One region of the Pseudovibrio sp. W74 genome, then DNA from elsewhere that is predicted to be linked to it. Evidence: riboswitches for the same ligand, from Rfam matches in the RefSeq annotation. Region 1 holds a riboswitch; the other holds the start of a gene.
The links. Region 1 has a riboswitch for S-adenosylmethionine ahead of PsW74_RS11285 (O-succinylhomoserine sulfhydrylase). Riboswitches for the same ligand answer to the same signal wherever they lie in the genome.
Positions count from the first base shown of each region.

Region 1 (3,681 bases):
GAGACTGATGCCGTTTCCTGGGATTCACATCGCAAGGCGCGTGCCAAAGTTTAAGTTTTTATTAGGATTTTAATTAGTTGAGTGCAGCGAGATTGCTGAGAGAATGGGAAAGGTAAGCTGGTACAGAAGGTTAGAGCTTATCGATCTGATCTTCAGGACCGCTGACGAGCAGGGTTACGCCGTCCTCTGTGAAGGTGCGTTCGATGATTTCCAGCTGTAGCAGAATGACCTGGCGTTCCAGTTCGGCACTGCTGGAGAAGCTGGCAGAGACACTGCGGGTTTTGATGCGCAGCCATGGCACAAGCTCAGCTTCCCGAATGGCGAGATTTGCGGCGCCGGAGTAGGCCCGTGCCAGACCGCCGGTGCCCAGTTTTGTGCCGCCGAAGTAACGGACGATGATGACGCCCACATCCACAAGGTCTGCACCAATGAGCGTTTTGAGTGTGGGCATGCCGGAGGTGCCAGCGGGTTCGCCATCGTCTTTGCCGCCTTCATCGATGCGTCCCTCGGGGAGCATTCTGCGGAAAGCGGTGACGTGGTGGTTGGCTTTTTTGTGCTCGTCGCGAAGGTCCGCCAGCCGCTGAGCAAAGTCTACATGGGGTACCAGAAAGGCAAGAAAGCGTGACTTCTTTTCTTCCAGTATCGCGTTGTATTCCTGCTCAACGGTGAAGAGGGGCATCAGCTTATGCTCCTACCGGTTCTTTGCTTTTGAAGTGCTTGGAGAGCTTCAGAGCCTGACCCTGATAGTTGGAGCCAATGCCTTCGCCGTAAAGGGTTTCTGGCACTTCCTCCATGTGCTCGTAGACAAGGCGGCCAACCGTCTGGCCGTGTTCTACGATGAAGGGAACGTCGTGAGAGCGGACTTCTAGAACGGCTCTGGAGCCTGTGCCACCAACGGTGGAGTGACCGAAGCCGGGGTCGAAGAAGCCTGCGTAGTGGACGCGGAATTCGCCGACGAGTGGATCGAATGGCACCATCTCAGCGGCGTATTGTGGCGGGACGTGGACGGCTTCCTGCGAGACCAGAATGTAGAACTCGTTCGGGTCGAGGATGAGCGTTGCATCTCCGCGATTGTACAGCGGCTCCCAGAAGTCTTCCGGGTCCTGTGCGTCTTTGCGATCGACGTCGATCACACCTGTATGGCGCTTGGCGCGGTAGCCGATGAGGCTGTCTTTGCCAGAGCCTTTCAGGTCGATGGACACCTGTACGCCGTTGTTGATGGCGTCTTCGTCCTTGCCGCCAGACACCAGTGTGTGCTGGTTGTGCACTTTGGTCAGGTCTTCATCATTGATGAGGGTTTCACCATCGCGGAAGCGGATTTGGGACAGGCGAGAGCCTTCGCGGACCAGCACAGGGAAGGTCTTTGGAGAGATCTCAGCGTAGAGCGGGCCTTTGTAGCCAGCTTCAACACGGTCAAATGCGCGGCCTTGGTCTGTGATGACGCGGGTGAACACATCGATGCGGCCCGTGGAGCTTTTCGGGTTGGCTGTGGCGGATTGCTCAGCCGGGAGGTTCAGCGCTTCCTGAAGGCGGACGATGTAAACACAGTTGGTTTCCAGCACGGCGCCCTTGGAGAGGTCGATCTCGTGCAGGATGAGCTTTTCCAGCTTGTCTTCCACTTTAGCGTCAGGGCCGGGCAGAAAGGAGGCACGGACACGCCATGCTTTTACGCCAAGGCGCAGGTCAAGGCTGGCAGGTTGAATCTGGTCCTCGTCGGGCACTCTGTCTGCTTTAATTGCACCGCTGGCAAACATAGCTTCAATCGCTTTTGCCGGAAGAATGCCTGTCATTGTTGGTTCCGCCCACTCGTGCTTAAATCGTTCTGACACTGATTAACGTAAGTTTGATCTCTCGCCAAGTCTGCATGCTATGTTGATTGATTGACCCTAGTGTATTTTCGAGGTAAAAACGCTGCCTATTCCGTGGTGATTTGGTCGACCGGCTTGCAACCACGTAAAACAAGTAGCTAAAGGGTCGGGTTCTTGTATAGACCTCGGCCCGCGCCGGGGTTTTTTAATGAAGGGATAGAGCGATATCTCTTCGGGCAGGAATGAGCGATGACAGACGCAAAGAACTGGAAGCCAGCAACTCGGCTTGTTCATGGAGGCACAACGCGCTCCAGCTTTGGTGAAACATCCGAAGCTATCTTCCTTACACAAGGGTATGTTTACGACAGCTCAGAAGCGGCAGAAGCACGCTTTTTGGGCGAGAATCCGGGCTATATTTATTCCCGGTACGCAAACCCGACCGTAGGAATGTTCGAGCGACGAATGTGCGAACTGGAAGGCGCTGAGGCCGCACGCGGCACGGCTTCTGGTATGGCGGCTGTTAACTCTGCGATTATGGCCTGCGTTAAAGCTGGCGATCACGTGATTGCACCAAAGGCACTGTTCGGTTCCTGCCGATACATCATCGAAAAGCTGCTGCCACGTTATGGTGTGGAGTCCACGCTGATTGATGGCACTGACATTGAGCAATGGAAAGCAGCTGTTCGTCCGAACACCACAGCGGCATTCCTTGAAAGCCCAACCAACCCGACGCTTGAAGTGATCGATATTCCAGCTGTTGCGGATATTATTCACGAAGCTGGTGGACGGCTTATTGTAGACAACGTGTTTGCGACTGCTATCTGGCAGAGCCCGCTGGCCTTGGGCGCTGATGTGGTGATCTACTCCGCGACCAAGCATATTGACGGGCAGGGCCGATGTCTGGGCGGTATCGTGCTTTCCGATGAAAAGTGGATTGTGGAAGAGTTCCATGACCCGTTCAAGCATACCGGACCTGCGATGAGCCCGTTCAACGCCTGGGTTCTGCTGAAAGGTCTGGAGACATTGTCTCTGCGTGTTGAGCGTCAGACTGCGAATGCAGGCAAGCTGGCAGAGTTCCTTGCGGATCATTCTGCAGTGTCTCGCCTGATTTACCCGGGCCGCGCTGATCACCCACAGGCGGATATCGTGGCCAAGCAGATGCAGGGTGGGTCTACCATGCTGGCGTTTGATTTGGCGGGTGGTAAGGAAGCGGCCTTCAAGTTCTCCAATGCGTTGGAGATTGTCAGCCTTTCCAACAACCTTGGTGATGCGAAGAGCCTGATTACCCATCCGGCGACGACTACGCACCAGAGTGTTGCAGAAGATGCGCGTCTGGAGCTGGGCATTACAGACAAGACGCTTCGTCTTTCTGTTGGTCTGGAAGATGCAGATGACCTGCTGGAAGATGTTGCTAAGGCATTGGCCGCGCTTTAAGCGTGTTGCACATTATGACTGGCGTGAGGGCATCCAACCGGGTGCCCTTTATGCATTAAAGCGCAATGCTGCGGACTTGTTGTTAGCTGTTGCTGGTTGCCACAACTACATCTCGCCGTGCTCCGGACAAGGTGATGATGAAACCTGCAATGACATCCAGAAACGTGATGGTCATGAGCAGAAGGAAGAGCGGGGTGGCGGCTTCTTGCACCGAGAGAAACTCAATCAGGTAGGCCACGAGGATCAACAGAGACAAGCTGTGATCTACCAGTGAGAGTGTGCTGGTTCTGGTGGCTTTGATGATCTCAACGAAGAGCAGGACCAAAGTGCCTGCAAGCAGAAGGGTGGCGACATCCAGAGGAACGAGCAGTCCGGATGGCAGTGGGATCTGGAATACAATGGCAGCCCACGGGGTGACGTTGTAGCCTTGATCAAGCAC
Region 1 is NZ_LMCJ01000017.1:1,629-5,309, forward strand. It holds gene PsW74_RS11275 (YigZ family protein) at 131-679, opposite strand; gene PsW74_RS11280 (2'-deoxycytidine 5'-triphosphate deaminase) at 684-1,790, opposite strand; SAM riboswitch at 1,913-1,990, shown strand; gene PsW74_RS11285 (O-succinylhomoserine sulfhydrylase) at 2,058-3,242, shown strand; gene PsW74_RS11290 (hypothetical protein) at 3,325-3,681, opposite strand, start outside.

Region 2 (3,681 bases), on a different contig from region 1:
GGCCCAGATAATCGCCGCTGGCATCAATCCAGCCAGTTGCGACAATACTTGGGGCTCCAGCTTCTTCTTTCTCGTTGATGGGCACAAACACCACACGTGCGCCAATTGGCACTGAGCGGTCCCATGAGCCGTGCTGCGCGATGAAGACGCTGCCCTTGTATTCTTCAGGGAACATATCGCCCTGATAGAACGTCATGCCCAAACTTGCGGCATGGGCGTCCAGCTCGACTTCCGGGTTCACCACACCACTTGGGACAGGCTCATCAATGTAGTGCGGGGTACGAACCGTTCCACCGCCATACCATGGGAAACCGTAGTTCTTGCCCGGCTCGGTGCCTTTGTTCAGCTCTTCAGGCGGGATGTCATCTCCCATGCCGTCCACCTGATTGTCGGTAAACCAGAGATTGCCGGAGTTTGGATGGAACTCCAGGCCCACGGAGTTTCTGATCCCGGTCGCGTAGACCTGACGGTCCATACCATCTGCGGTGATGGAGATAATGCCGCCGATGCCGAGGCTGTCATAGAGTTTCAGCTTCATCTTTGGCGGGACGTTATAAGGCTGGCCAAGAGAGATGTAGATGCGGTCATCCGGACCCTGATCACACACACGGGAGGAGTGATTATAGCTTTCTTCAGAGGGAGGGATAAGCATACCCTTGCCGACCAGCACCTTCACCGCTGGCTTACCCTGCTCTTTGTTTTCCAATGCGTTCGGAAAACTCAGAACACGGTTTTGCTCTGCAAGGACCAATGAGCCATCTTTTGTGAAGCACACACCATTGGGGATGATGAAGGATTGATCTGGAGCGAATTGACGAACTTCTGCAGCTTTCTTGCCCTCTTCATCCGGAGTAACGACCCAGACTCTGTCCGTGGTCGTCCCTACAAAGACAGTTTTGCCATCAGGCGCGACGGCCATATGGCGGGCATCTGGCACGGCTGCATAAGGTTCGATGTGGAAGCCTTTGGGCATGACCACAACTTCAGCGTTGCGAGCCAGAGTTTTCTGCTCTTCAGAGACCTGCTCCACAAACTCTGTTTTGACACCATCGACCATTTTGGTGGTCGTTGCTGCCAGAGATGTGGTTAGCAGCAAGGTGTAAGCGCAGCCTGTCAGGACTCCAAAGAGAACGGGCTTTGTGGTGCACATCGTTTTTTCCTTCCTGAAGGGCTTAGAAATTTGACTGAGAAAATTTATCGGAATATTTGAAATGCTCTGCCTTTTTGAGCCATCACTATGCGCTCATTCAAAGTCTGAGGAGAATACTCAGATATGACGGGAATTCGGTTTATAGAACCACAAAAATTGAAGATATTCACTTAGCGGAAGTTGCGTTTTGTGGTGCTAGAATACGACACAACGTAAGTTTGAAAGTGTGGACAAAGAACAAAGGAAAGGTGCCCACTTGCAATTGCCTCATTTTCGTGCCAAATCCTACGCATCATCAAGAGAAGGGCTGGCGCCCTCGCCAACCTGCCTAACCGGGCAAGGTGGTCTCCGCCAAAAGGGATGTGGTTTCGAAGTGAGGACGCTGTCTTCATCATTCGTAACAACCAAGCGGTAGTTTCAATGGATTTTGCGCCAGTCCTCCTCGGGAAACCGATGGAGGATTTAATGTTTGATATTGCTGGTCAGCCACAGTCTGCATGGCAATCGTATGTATCTGAATATGTGCCTCAATCTTTGAGGGAAGCCGTCGCACACCTTGCCGACGAATTTACTGCTGCCTATTTGCTGGATTGCCTGATTTTAGAAAAAGGGCTGCGCAGTCGGTTGCTTTCCAATTCAACCCGACAGCCGAATACGCCGCTGACCAATGACGAGCGCTCCGACCGGTTTGCTGTGTTGCTTCGGCTTTGGGCAGAAGGCTGTCACACGGTTGTTGACGAGCGCCTGTTTGCGGATACTGCACGTCGTCGTCCTGAAGAACTGGAAGCCTTGCGTGAGTACTTCAGGCAAAACGCGCTGCGCTCGAAAAAGAAATTCCCGAGCTAGGTAAGCTGCACTAAAATAAGAGCTGATTTTTAAGCTGCGCGACTGCCGAACTTTGCAGGAGGCGTGGCAAACGGGTCTGCGAACATTGCAAGCCACAGGCTCTGCGCGATGCGCTGTGCAGTTGCCAGAAGAAGCGGTGCGGCTTCTGGTGAGAAAATCGCATAGACTTCGTTTTCAAACAGGTCCATCCACTCATGGAAATTCTCAGTGGTGACCCCTTGAATCCTCGCGTGAGCGGGAACCGGCTTGCCTTTATACGATCCAGTTTTTAGCAGAACAGACGCCCAAAAGTGCTTCATCTTGTGTAGATGCGGACCCCAGTCCTCGCCCATCTCTCTCAGGAAGATCGGCCCAAGCGTTTCATGCTGGCGGACCTTGCCGTAAAAACTTTCAACCAGATGATTGATCTGGGCAGGTGTGATGGAAGGATCAAGCGGTGTCCGTTCACGCGCTGACATAACGGGAATTTTTGATGACACTGCTTGTTTCCTGTTCCTGGTCCGCGATCCGCTTAAGCCTTGTTGTATTTAGCACGTTGCTCTTCAGAGATCACAATAGGTTTGCCGTCATCGTCAACAGCAACAAAGGTGAACTGAGCATTCGTAACCTTCTCGCGATAGCCAAAGCGGTGGCGCAAAGCCCAGGCCTCAATGGCAAGCGTTACAGAGGTTCTGCCAACACGGAGCACGTTGGAGTAGACACACATTACATCGCCCACTTTAACAGGGCGGATAAAGGTCATGCTGTCGATCGCAACAGTCACAACGCGCTCCATGGCGCACTGGCTTGCTGCAATACCGGCGGCAATATCCATTTGAGAGACAACCCAACCGCCGAAGATATCGCCAGAAGCATTGGTGTCTGCCGGCATCGCCATTGTGCGCGTGGTCAGTTCACCAATTGGCTGCTCTTCTTCGACAGCGTCTCTTGTATCATTCATAGTTCTAAAGCTCCGTAGATCCACCAGAGGAAATGCTATGCATGGCGAAGCTCAACTACTCAAGCAGGGACCATCGCCATATGGAAGCAATCAACAACCTGGGTCGCACATTTCTTGGTGTTGGCCCGAGCGGTTTCAGCAACGCATTCATCTACTGCATTCTCGAATAATTTCAACCAGCTGGCAATATCATCACTGCATACCTGCTTTGCAGCACCACGATACTTGCCAAGTGGACGGCCAGAATAGCTTCTGTCTTTCATGAGAGCGGAGCACCAGAACCGCACGGCCTGAGCTTCGTAATCCTCCCAGTCGCACTTCATGCTATTTTGGTAGACCGATGCCAGCTCGCCATTGTGACGGAGTTTTTCTGAATGACTGGCAACCAAAGCACGCACTTGAGAATGCGTCAGGTCAGGATGAATTGGTGTGCACTCGTCCTGCGGGCGAATGTCAAAATGCTGATAGGTCATCTCGGTGTTTCAAGAGCCTTGTAGGGACAAGGCCCATGCCCTTCTTGTTACTTCGGGTCACTTTTACTCAAATACCGAGTTTAAAGCTCTGCGGCAGCTCGTAGCACCTCCGGCTTTTCGAGGCAGTAATATCCAGAGAGGCGACTGATAACACCTTCTCTCTTCCAGACATTAAGGACGCGGCTGACGTTCTCTCGGGCACCACCAGCCATATTGGCGATTTCAGCCTGAGAGATCTTATAATGAACAAGAATTTTGTTGCTGTCGACTTT
Region 2 is NZ_LMCJ01000057.1:228,771-232,451, forward strand. It holds gene PsW74_RS24010 (PQQ-dependent sugar dehydrogenase) at 1-1,150, opposite strand, end outside; SAM-I-IV-variant riboswitch at 1,438-1,568, shown strand; gene PsW74_RS24015 (hypothetical protein) at 1,616-1,996, shown strand; gene PsW74_RS24020 (group III truncated hemoglobin) at 2,026-2,475, opposite strand; gene PsW74_RS24025 (acyl-CoA thioesterase) at 2,508-2,936, opposite strand; gene PsW74_RS24030 (group III truncated hemoglobin) at 2,996-3,409, opposite strand; gene PsW74_RS24035 (Crp/Fnr family transcriptional regulator) at 3,490-3,681, opposite strand, start outside.
Region 2: it holds a riboswitch for S-adenosylmethionine, as region 1 does, so the genes downstream of both, PsW74_RS24015 (hypothetical protein) here and PsW74_RS11285 (O-succinylhomoserine sulfhydrylase) in region 1, are expected to answer to the same signal.